DNA from 3 places in the Janthinobacterium sp. SUN118 genome. Region 1 is predicted to be linked to each of the others. Evidence: predicted binding sites of a transcription regulator. Region 1 holds the regulator's gene; each other region holds the start of a gene.
What was found. The regulator FNR, encoded in region 1, switches genes on or off when oxygen is low (the NO sensors DNR and NnrR bind a similar motif). The targets are predictions, from matches to a motif close to TTGATNNNNATCAA.
Positions count from the first base shown of each region.

Region 2: the regulator FNR is predicted to act here: its motif matches at 2,401-2,414, upstream of O0880_RS11895 (PAS domain-containing methyl-accepting chemotaxis protein).
Region 3: the regulator FNR is predicted to act here: its motif matches at 2,060-2,073, upstream of paaA (1,2-phenylacetyl-CoA epoxidase subunit PaaA).

Region 1 is NZ_JAPUBV010000002.1:706,885-710,775, reverse strand. Features, by position in the region: gene ccoG (cytochrome c oxidase accessory protein CcoG) at 1-957, shown strand, start outside; gene O0880_RS18865 (FixH family protein) at 1,013-1,537, shown strand; gene fnr (fumarate/nitrate reduction transcriptional regulator Fnr) at 1,662-2,420, opposite strand; gene O0880_RS18855 (response regulator) at 2,671-3,891, shown strand, end outside.
Region 2 is NZ_JAPUBV010000001.1:2,635,998-2,639,888, forward strand. Features, by position in the region: gene O0880_RS11890 (protein-glutamate O-methyltransferase CheR) at 1-143, opposite strand, end outside; gene O0880_RS11895 (PAS domain-containing methyl-accepting chemotaxis protein) at 147-2,210, opposite strand; gene O0880_RS11900 (3-hydroxyacyl-CoA dehydrogenase NAD-binding domain-containing protein) at 2,764-3,891, shown strand, end outside.
Region 3 is NZ_JAPUBV010000001.1:384,778-388,668, reverse strand. Features, by position in the region: gene paaC (1,2-phenylacetyl-CoA epoxidase subunit PaaC) at 1-674, opposite strand, end outside; gene paaB (1,2-phenylacetyl-CoA epoxidase subunit PaaB) at 674-958, opposite strand; gene paaA (1,2-phenylacetyl-CoA epoxidase subunit PaaA) at 987-1,976, opposite strand; gene paaX (phenylacetic acid degradation operon negative regulatory protein PaaX) at 2,201-3,130, shown strand; gene O0880_RS01805 (hypothetical protein) at 3,286-3,537, opposite strand; gene O0880_RS01800 (M14-type cytosolic carboxypeptidase) at 3,680-3,891, shown strand, end outside.

The DNA of each region.
Region 1 (3,891 bases):
AAGACGGCCAAGCACCTGGTGTGGGGCGCCATCGCCCTGTGGACGGGCTTTACCTTCGTCGGCTACTTCACGCCGATCAAGGAACTCGCCCATTCCGTGCAAACGCTGAACTTCGGCCCGTGGGAATGGTTCTGGGTGCTGTTCTACAGCCTGGCCACCTACGGCAACGCGGGCTGGCTGCGCGAGCAGGTGTGCAAATACATGTGTCCCTACGCGCGCTTCCAGAGCGCCATGTTCGACCAGGACACCCTGATCATCACCTATGACGCCAAGCGGGGCGAACCGCGCGGTGCGCTGAGCAAGAAGGCCGGCAACAACGACAAGCTGGGCGACTGCATCGACTGTACCCTGTGCGTGCAGGTGTGTCCGACCGGCATCGATATCCGCAACGGCCTGCAGTATGAATGCATCGGCTGCGCCGCCTGCGTCGATGCCTGCAACAGCGTGATGGACAAGGTCGACCGGCCACGCGGACTGGTACGCTACAGTACCGACCATGCGATGGAAAACAACTTCGACTCGAAGCAGATCCGCCAGCGCGCCATGCGCCCGCGCGTGCTGATCTACACCTCCATCCTGGCCCTGATCATCATCGCCGTGTGTACCTCGCTGGCCCTGCGCACGCCGCTGAAGATGGACGTCATCCGCGACCGCGGCTCGATGGGGCGCGAAGTGGAAGATGGCATGATCGAGAACGTCTACCGCCTGCAGATCATGAACACTTCGGAGCAAAGCCAGAGCTTCAGGATCAGCGTTGCCGGCTTGCCGGGCCTGACCTTGCTGACGCGCGATGAAGTGACCTTGCAGGCAACGGAAACGCTGGGCTGGCCGATCCGCCTGCGCGTGCCGCACGGCGTGGGAGAGAAGGGCTCGAACAAGATCACGATCGAGCTGCAGTCGCTGGACGACCCGTCGCTGCACGTGCGCGAAAGCGCCGTGTTCATCGTGCCACGTTAAACAGGAAAGGCGGCAGGAATCCCCGTGTTCTTGCCGCCGTCACAAGGAGAAAACAATGTCCGACAGTCTGAAACTGCAAGCCCCCGCCGCGCCCTGGTACAAGCACCGCTGGCCATGGCTGCTGATGATCGGTCCCGGGCTGTCCGTCGTCGTCGGCAGCTTCATGGGCTATATCGCGTTTACGCAACCTGACGCGCTGGTGGTGGGCGACTATTACAAGCAGGGCAAGGCCATCAACCAGGACTTGCGGCGCGATACGGCCGCCAGCAACCTGGCCATGTCGACCAGCCTGGCGTACGACGTGGCGCAAGCACGCCTGACGGGCTCCGTGCACAGCTTCGGCAAGGCGTACCAGGCGCCGCTGCAGCTGCACCTGGCGCACGCGACCTTGCCGGAAAAGGATATCAAGCTGCTGGTGCAGCCCGACGCCATGGGCAACTTCTCGGTGGCGCTGCCGATGCTCGAGCGCAGCCGCTGGCAGGTGCTGGTGGAAAACAATACGCGCGAGTGGCGCCTGTCGGGCATCTGGACCTGGCCCGCGCAGCGCAGCATCGCGCTGCATGCGGACGAGGAACTATAAGGCCAGCGCCGGGGAAAACCGTGGCGGGCGCCAGTGATGGACGGCCGGGAAGCGCAGCTGTGCCGGTGTACAGCGCGCAACGCAAGCCGCAAAGCGCGACGCGCAGCAGGTTTTGACGGTGCCGTTATTTGCAGGTGTCGGTGCCGGCCGTAATGGCTTTTAATTTTGCCGGCTGCAGGATCTCGATCTCGCGGTTCGACACGCGCAGCCAGCCTTCCTTCTTGAACTTCGACAGCAAGCGGCTGACGCTCTCGATGGTCAGGCCCAGGTAGTTGCCGATTTCCTCGCGCGACATGCGCAGCTGGAAGTTGCTGCCCGAATAGCCGCGCGCCTCGTAGCGCGACGCCAGGTTGACGATGAAGGCGGCAAAACGCTGCGTCGCCTGCATATTGCCCAGCAACAGCATCACGCTTTGCTCGCGCGTGATTTCCTGGCTCATCATGCGGTGGAAATGGCGCAGCAGGGTGGGCATATTGCCCAGCAATTGTTCCAGGCTGGAAAACGGGATTTCACACACTTCGCTGTCTTCCAGCGCCACGGCATTGCAGTGGTGGCGGTCGGCGCTGATGGCGTCCATGCCCAGCAGTTCGCCAGCCATCTGGAAGCCCGTCACCTGCTCTTCGCCGCCCGGATTGATCTGGTAAGTCTTGAAGTGGCCCAGGCGGATCGCGTACAGGTTCTGGAACGAGTCGCCGATGCGGAACAGCGAGGCGCCGCGCGCGACCTTGCGGCGACGGCCGATAATCTGGTCCAGCCTGTCCATGTCGCCCACGTCGAGGCCCATCGGCAGGCACAATTGATGCATGCTGCACGTCGAGCAGCGCGCACGCAACGCTTCCACGTTCACGGCGGGCAAGGCTGGAGAGAGTAGCGCTTCTGTCATGTCATTACCTTTTTGAAAATGCAACAACAAGTTTACTGCATAGCGCGCTTGCCTGTGCCATTTTCCCCGTCATTCACGCTAATTTCGCTGAATAAACGACGTCCTGCATTTAATTTTATGGCAACATCGTCAATTGCTGCTTTGACGGCGGGAATTTACGCGGCCGGCGCTTGCCAAGTTGCTGTATTGATAGGAAAATTCCTGACAGCATTATCTGCCGCCTGTCCCTTCGGGGACTGAAAAGGAAATCATGAAGCCTCTCGGCATTAAAGCAAAAGTCGCGCTGGCCACCAGCCTGACCTCGATCGCCATGATCGCCCTGGTCACCATGATCCAGGTCAAGCACATGCGCGACGATTTCACGCAAGTACTGCTGGTCCAGCAAACGGCCCTGATCGAGCGCACGGCCGAAGAGCTCGACGACAAGCTGGCGATGCTGCTCGACATCATCACCCAGACGGCGCGCCACCAGCCGCCCGCCCTCATGGCCGACGCCGGCGCATTGCGCGAGTACTATACGCAGCGCGCCATGCTGGCCCTGTTCGACGACGTGCTGGTGCTCGACACGCAGGGCAAGGTGGTGGCCAACGTGCCCGAGGTGCCGGGACGCAACGGCACCGACGTGACGGACCGCGATTACTTCCATACCGTCATGCGCACGAAACAGGCGATGATCACGCAACCGATGCTGGGCAAGACCAGCCACTTGCCCATCGTGCAGATGGTCGCGCCCGTGCTGGACAAGAACGGCGCCGTGGCCGGCATCGTGATCGGCGTGCTGCGCCTGTACAAGGACAATATGCTGGGCCACCTGCGCACGGCCAAGGTGGGCAAGAGCGGCTATTACTTCATCCTCACGCGCGAAGCCGTGCCGCGCTACGTGCTGTACCCCGATACCAGCCGCCTGCTGCAGCCGCGCGCGCCGAACGCCAACCAGACCACCACGCAGCTGCTGAAGGAAGACGGCGAAGGCAGCATGGTCAGCACCAACAGCCGCGGCATCACGGCCGTCAACAGCTTCAAGCGATTGAAATCCGTAAACTGGCTGCTGGCCGCCTCGCTGCCCGTGGCCGACGCGTTCGAGCCGTTCAACGGCGTACTGTCGCGGCTGGTACTCTGGAGCATCTGCGCCTCGCTGCTGGCCGCGGCCGTGCTGGGCTGGGTCACCGTGCGCCTGCTGTCGCCGCTGGTGCGCCTGCGCGACACCCTGCTGTCGCTGCGCGCCTCGGGCAACCGCTTCACCCCCGTGCCGGTGCAGCAGCGCGACGAGATCGGCGAGCTGACGGAGGCGTTCAACGGCCTGATGGGCGAGCGCGACCGGCTGCAGCACGAGCTCGAGGCGCGCGCGGCGGAGCTGGAGCAGGAGCGCGACCGGGCCGAGGCGGCCAACCGCGCGAAGAGCGATTTCGTGGCCAACATGAGCCATGAAATCCGCACGCCTCTCAATGCCGTGCTGGGCATGGTGTATTTG
Region 2 (3,891 bases), on a different contig from region 1:
AGCGACAGCGCCTGCAGCCGGGGCTGCAGGCGCCGCTCCAGCAAGACGCTCTTGCGCGGCGTCATGGCGATGCCCGTATGCTCGCGCACCAGCGCGATCAGGCTCGTCAGGACCTCGGGCGTCAGGCTGGCCGCGTGGCTCATGGCCTACACCACGAAGCCGGAGACAGTCTGGTTCAGACTGCCCGCGCGCTCGTTCAGGCCATCGGTGGAGCGGGCGATGCTGTCGCAGTTGGCAGCCGACTTTTCCGTTTCCTCGGCGATATACTGGATCGCCGTCGACACTTCGCGCGCCGTCAGCAGCTGCTCGTTGGCCGCCTTCGAGATATCCGAGATGGCCAGCGTGGTTTTCGCCACGCCCGAGACGATCTTGTCGAAGGCGTCGCTGGCCTGGCGCGAAATCTCGCTGCCCGTCGAGACGCGCTTGACGGATTCGTTGATCAGCTTGGAAATTTCCTTGGTTGCCTGCGAGGAGCGCTCGGCCAGCTTGCGCACCTCGTCGGCGACGACGGAAAAGCCCAGGCCGTGTTCGCCCGCGCGTGCCGCCTCGATGGCCGCGTTGAAGGCCAGCATATTGGTCTGGTTGGCGATTTCGCTGATGACCTTGACGATTTCGCCGATGTCTTCCGACGAGCGGTTGATCAAGTCCATCGCCTCGATCGACTTGGCGACGGCGCGCGCGCCCGCTTCCGCCTCCTGCTGCGTGGCTTTCGCCAGGTAGTCGGCGTTCGAGGTGTTTTCGGCGATGGAATTGATGGAAAAGGTCAGGCCGTCGATGGACGCGTTCATTTCCTCGACCGTCGCGCCCAGCGCCTGCGTGCCGACGGCCACGCCCGTGGCCCGCTCGGCGATCGCGTGCGAGGCGTCGGCAAAGCCGTTCGCCGCCGACACCACGTTGCCGATCACGCCGCGCAGGTCGACGATCATCTTGCTGATGCCGCCGGCCAGCAGGTCGATCGGTTCCTCGCCTTCGGGCACGATATTGCAGGTCAGGTCGCCTTGCGCCGCGCGCGCCACGGATTCGAGCAGGGCATTGACCTTGCGGCTGTCGTTGGCGGACCTGGCCTGGATGCTGTTTTCCAGGTTCACCTGCTCCGTGATGTCGATGGCGAATTTCACCACCTTATATGGCTTGCCGTTGAGGTCGAGGATGGGGTTGTAAGTGGCCTGTATCCACACCACCTTGCCGTGGTTGCCCAGGCGCTTGTAGCGGCCGCTGTCGAATTCGCCGCGGTTGAGCTTTTGCCAGAACTTCTTGTAGTCGGCGCTGCTCGCATACTCGGGCTCGCAGAACTGGCGGTGGTGCTCGCCCTTGATGTCGCTCAAATCGTAGCCCATGACGGCGAGGAAATTTTCGTTCGCGTCGAGCACATTGCCCTGCATGTCGAACTCGATCACGGCCTGGGCCTTGCCGATGGCGCTGACCTTGCCCTCGTACTCGGCGTTGCGTTTCTTCAGGGCCGTGATGTCGCTGGCGAACTTGACCACCTTGAACGGCCGGCCTTCCGCGTCGAAGATGGGATTGTAGGTGGCGTTGAGCCAGATTTCGCGGCCATCCTTCGTCACGCGCTTGTATTCGCCGGCGTCGAACAGGCCTTGTCCCAGTTTCTGCCAGAACTGCGCATATTCGTCGCTCTTGGCGTATTCGGCTTCGCAAAAGATGCGGTGGTGCTTGCCCTCGATTTCCTCGGGCGTATAGCCGACGGCCTTGAGGAAGTTTTCGTTGGCGCGGATGATGGTGCCGTCGAGGCGGAATTCGATCACGGCCTGCGCCTTGCTGATGGCGTTGATCTTGCCTTCGTAATCGGCAGTGCGGCGCTTGCTGGCCGTGATGTCGGTGGCAAACTTGATGACTTTGTACGGCTTGCCGTCGGCGTCGAGGATGGGGTTATAGGAAGCGTTGATCCACACTTCGCGTCCATCCTTGGTCAGGCGCTTGTATTCGCCCTGGTCGAATTCGCCGCGGGCCAGCCGGGCCCAGAAGTTGCGGTATTCGGGCGTTTTCACATACTCGGGGTCGCAGAACAGCGCATGGTGCTTGCCTTGCACCTCCGCCAGGGTATAGCCGAGCACGTTCAAGAAATTGTCGTTCGCATGCAGGATGGTGCCGTCGAGTTCGAATTCGATCACGGCCTGTACACGGTTGAGTGCAGTATTTATCGCTTGTAAGTCCAGATCCTGCGAATGGCTGACATGGCTGGCTGCGTCCATAGTATTTCCTTCTGTGTGAGGCGAAGTGAATGGGGGCGATAATACTGATCTGGTAATGACTACATAAATGGCTTACATCCATGAAAAAATGATGGCGACCGTGCGCGCGGTGATAATCGGTGAGAATGTCCGCAATACGCACGGCTATTTCGGCAATGACTGTGCCTAATATTAAATCAATTGCAGAGTATTGATTTGAATCAACTATTTTATTATTCCCCAGCGTCAGGCGAAAAACAAGGGGGCTGAATAAATAATGCGAAAAGTGTCGTTATTGTCCAGTGTTGGTATATATCGGGGCATTTTTCATATAATAAAACGATGTTTTTCTTATTGCTGTTTTATTATTTAAATGAATATCCAAACGATAGCTGCTGGCGCCGGGCGCGGTCCGTGCCGCCCTGCGCAGGTGGGCGATGTTGTACCATGGCGCCCAGGGCGACCGCCTGGCACGCCACGACAAAAATAATACGAGCGTTCTTTTATGCGGTATAGTGAAGCTTCATCCCTTGCAACCACCTCATACGTTGAGCAAAACCAATAAGGAAGAGACATGAGTGCTGAATATCAGGTGAACGGCGCCGTTGCCGTCATTACCCTTAGCAATCCGCCAGTCAATGGCCTGGGCCTGGCAACGCGCACGGCCGCCGTCGCCGGCATCCGCCAGGCGCTGGCCGACGACAGCGTGAAAGCCATCGTCATCACGGGCGCCGGCAAGGCCTTCTCGGGCGGCGCCGATATCAAGGAATTCAATTCGCCCAAGGCGCTCACGGAACCGACCCTGCATACCCTGATCAATGTGGTCGAGCAGTCGGGCAAGCCCGTCGTGGCGGCCATCCACAGCGTCTGCATGGGCGGCGGCCTGGAGCTGGCGCTCGGCTGCAACTACCGCGTGGCCGCGCCGGGCGCGCAGATGGCCTTGCCGGAAGTCAAGCTGGGCATCTTGCCGGGCGCGGGCGGCACACAGCGCCTGCCGCGCGTGCTGGGCCTGGAAATGGCGCTCAACATGATCGTTTCCGGTACGCCCGTGGCGTCCGACAAGCTGGCCGGCACGGCCCTGTTCGACGAAGTCATCGCGCCGGGCGCGGACTTGCTGAGCGCCGCCGTGGCTTTCGCGACGAAGGTGGCCGACGTGCGCCCGCTGCCGAAAGTGCGCGAGCGCAAGGTCGATTACCCGAACCACGAAGCCTTTCTGCAGTTTTCGCGCAATACGGTGAAAGCCATGTCCGGCCCGTTCCCCGCGCCGCTGAAATGCGTGGATGCCGTGGCGGCCGCCGTGACGATGAAATTCGACGACGGCTTGAAGTATGAGCGCGAACTGTTCATGCAACTGGTGCAGTCGCCCGAGTCGAAAGCCCTGCGCCACGCCTTCTTTGCCGAGCGCGTGGCCAGCAAGGTGCCCGACGTGCCGGCCGATACGCCCGTGCGCACGATCGCCAGCGCGGCCATCGTCGGCGCCGGCACCATGGGCGGCGGCATCGCCATGAACTTCGCCAACGCGGGCATACCCGTGACGCTGCTGGAAACGCAGCAGGAAGCGCTGGACAAGGGCCTGGCCACCATCCGCAGGAATTACGAGAACACGGTGAAGAAGGGCAAGCTGACGCAAGAGAAGGCCGAGCAGCGCATCGCATTGGTCAGCGGCACGCTGGCCTATGCGGATATCGCGCAGGCCGACATC
Region 3 (3,891 bases), on a different contig from region 1:
TTTTGCATCCAGGCGTCCGGCGCCGGCATGGCCAGGGTGGCTTCGGCGAAGATCTCGGCCACGTGCTCGAGGAAAGCCTGGCGCAGGATGTCGGACGGTGGTGCGATGCCGGCGGCGACCATGGCCTGATCGACGGCGTCGTACTTGAACATCTCGCCCGTGTACATCCACAGCGCATCGGCCGCGGCCTGCGTTTTCGCGTGGCTTTGCTCCGTGCCGTCGCCGAGGCGCACAACAAGATCGCCGCTGCGGCGCAGGTGATACGTGACTTCCTTGATCGACTTCTGCGCCACTTCGACGATGCGCGCGTCAGCCGATTTCGTCAGTTCCAGCAGCTGGAAGTAGTGCCAGGTGTCGAAGAAGAACTGGCGCATCATGGTGTCGGCGTAATTGCCGTTCGGCTGCTCGACCAGCAGGCAGTTCTTGAAGTCGTGGGCGTCGCGCAGGAAGGCGATATCGTCCTCGTCGCGCCCCGCGTTTTCCAGTTCGGCCGCATAGTTGAACCACAAGCGCGTCTGGCCCAGCAGGTCCAGCGCCACGTTGGTCAGCGCCATGTCTTCTTCCAGCGCCGGGCCCTTGCCGCACAGCTGCGACAGCTGCTGGCTGAGGACCAGGGCGTTGTCGCCCAGGCGCAGGAGGTAATTGACCTTGTCATCCATCGCAGGCGCTCCCATCACAGGTTCTTGACTTCTTCCGGCATCGGGAAGAAGGTGGGGTGACGGTACACCTTGCTGTTCGATGGTTCGAACAGCGCGCCCTTGTCGCCGGGGCTGCTGGCGACGATGTCGGCTGCGCGCACCACCCAGATGCTCACGCCCTCATTGCGGCGCGTGTAGACGTCGCGCGCATGGTTGACCGCCATGGTGGCGTCGGAAGCGTGCAGGCTGCCCACATGCTTGTGTGCCAGCCCGTGCTGGCTGCGGATGAAAACTTCCCACAATGGCCATTCTTTGCTCATGTTGCTCTCCCCTATCTGTCTTATCTGTTTACGCTGCCGCTTTGTTAGCGGCTTGCTTGTCTGCATACGCGACCAAGGCATCGCGGAACCATTCGCCGTCCTCATACGCTTTCACGCGCGTTTGCAGGCGCTCGCGGTTGCACGGGCCATTGCCCTTCAAGACATTGTTGAACTCGGACCAGTCGATCTCGCCGAATTCGTAGTGGCCCGTTTCGGCATTGAATTTCAGGTCGGGGTCGGGCACGGTCAGGCCCAGGTATTCGATTTGCGGCACGGTCTGGTCGACCATGCGCTGGCGCAACTCATCGTTCGAAAACAGCTTGATGCGCCATTGCGCCGATTGGGCGCTGTTGACGGAAGCGGCGTCGGACGGGCCGAACATCATCAGCGAAGGCCACCACCAGCGGTTCAGCGCATCCTGCGCCATGGCTTTCTGCGCGGGCGTGCCCTTGCACAGCGACATCATGATGTCGTAACCCTGGCGCGCATGGAACGATTCTTCCTTGCAGACGCGGATCATGGCGCGTGCATACGGGCCATACGAGCAGCGGCACAGGGGAATCTGGTTGATGATGGCGGAACCGTCGACCAGCCAGCCGATGGCGCCCATGTCGGCCCACGACAGGGTCGGATAGTTAAAGATGCTGGAATACTTGGCTTTGCCTGAGTGCAAGGCAGCCAGCAGCTCGTCGCGCGAGACACCGAGAGTTTCCGCGGCGCTGTACAGGTACAGGCCGTGGCCCGCTTCGTCCTGGATCTTCGCCAGCAGGATGGACTTGCGCTTCAGGGTAGGCGCGCGCGTGACCCAGTTACCCTCAGGCAATTGACCGACGATTTCCGAGTGGGCGTGCTGCGAAATCTGGCGGATCAGGGTCTTGCGGTAGGCGTCCGGCATCCAGTCCTTGGCTTCGATCTTGATGCCTTCGTCGATGCGCGCCTGAAAAGCGCGTTCTTCCGATCCCATGTCGTCGATCGAGCGGACGTTTTTGAGGCCGGTTTCAACCATTTGTGCGTACATGATGTGTCTCCCATGTCGTGTTTCTTTGCTATAGCGCAAAGCGATACACGGATAATACGATACATAAAACGATTTGCATACACTTGATTTGAATCATTTCATAAATCCGTATCTTATGAGCCTTTTACGGAGGTATGATGTGAAAAAATAGTCCACGCCCCGGCGCATGGCAAAGTAAACTGCTGCTTTTATTGAAACGACCAATACGGCCAGACCAGGACCACATGAAGAACACCGCTTGCAGCGCATGGATAGCCGCCTTCCTCGCCACCGACCCGCCCCGCTCGAAGTCGCTGGTGATGACGATTTTCGGCGATGCCATCGTGCCGCGCGGCGGCGCCATCTGGCTCGGCAGCCTGATCGAATTGCTGGCGCCGTTCGGCGTCAACGACCGCTTGCTGCGCACCAGCGTGTTCCGCCTGGCGCAGGAAGGCTGGCTCAGCTCGCAAAGGGATGGCCGCCGCAGCGCCTATACGATACGTCCCGACGCGCTGGCCCGCTTCGAGCGCGCCTACCGCCGCATCTATGCGCCGCTGGTCGCGCACTGGGATGGCAGCTGGACACTGGTGATCGGCCCGGCCGGCAGCATCGGCGCCGCCGAACGGGGCGCCCTGCGCAAGGAATTGCTGTGGGCTGGCTATGGCTTGATCGCGCCCGGCATCTTCGGCCATCCGGCCAGCAATGCGGAAGCGCTCGAGGATATCCTCGCGCGCAACGAAGTGCAGGGCAAGCTGTATGTGTGCCACACCACAGAATTGCCGGGCGTCAGTACGCGCCCGCTGCGCGACATGGTGGGCGAATGCTGGGATTTGTCGGAAGTGATGGCCGGCTATGAAAAATTCATCGCCAGCTTCCAGCCGCTGCTGACCTTGCTGCAAGACAACCCCGTGTTCGACGCCGAACAAGCGTTCGTCATCCGCTCACTGTTGACGCACGCCTACCGCCGCGTGCAATTGCACGATCCGCAACTGCCCGTCGAGCTGCTGCCCGAACCGTGGCCCGGCACGCAGGCCTACGCGCTGGCGCGCGCGCTGTACCGCATCACGTATGCGGCCGCCGAGGAGCATATCCTGGCCACCCTGCGGCGCGAGGATGCGCAGGCGCCCGATGTGGAGCCGTGGTTCTACGAACGTTTCGGCGGGTTGAACACCTGAGAAAACGTCCATGGCGGCGTTGCAGGGCCCGGGCCTACGTTTGTGCTGCCTGCGGCCCTGCGCCGGGCCCCGAACATTTTGCAGGCGTTCGGCAGGCGTGCAGCAACAGGCGCTGATTAATCAGACGATTCATCAGACGATTCATCAGACGCTCATTACTTGACGACGACCTGTTTCGCCCCGGCCAGCAAATCCTGCCCCAGCTTTTCCAGCGCATTGGCCTGCACCAGCATGGTGTCGAGGATGGCGGCATTGAAGGTGAATTCGGCCGGCGTCGTGTAGCCGGGAAAGCGCAGGATGCGCAGCAATTCCTGCAAGGTCGTGCCCTTGCCCAGGTGCGCCAGCGCGTCGCTGAGGGCGCTGACTTTCTTTTCCAGCTCGCGTATGTGTTTACCGTTGTCGTCCATGATGATCTCCCGATGTTCGAGCTATCACCTTAGCAAAGCGCATCGCGCGTCGTTTGCGCCAGCACAAAGACGCAGACAAAACAGGTATCATCGCGCCATTGCACACGATGCAAAACCTCTCTTGTTTTTATCAGGAACACTCATGACCATTAAAATCAGCCAGCAATTCGATGCCGGCGCGATCGAAGTGCTGCGCGCCGACGATGCCCAATCCATCGAGCTGAACATTCGCAAGGATTCCCACGCCGACATCACGCAGTGGTTTTATTTCCGCCTGCAAGGCGCACAGGGCGAGGCGTGCACGATCCGCTTCATGAATGCAGGCAAGTCGGCCTACCCGGACGGCTGGAAGGA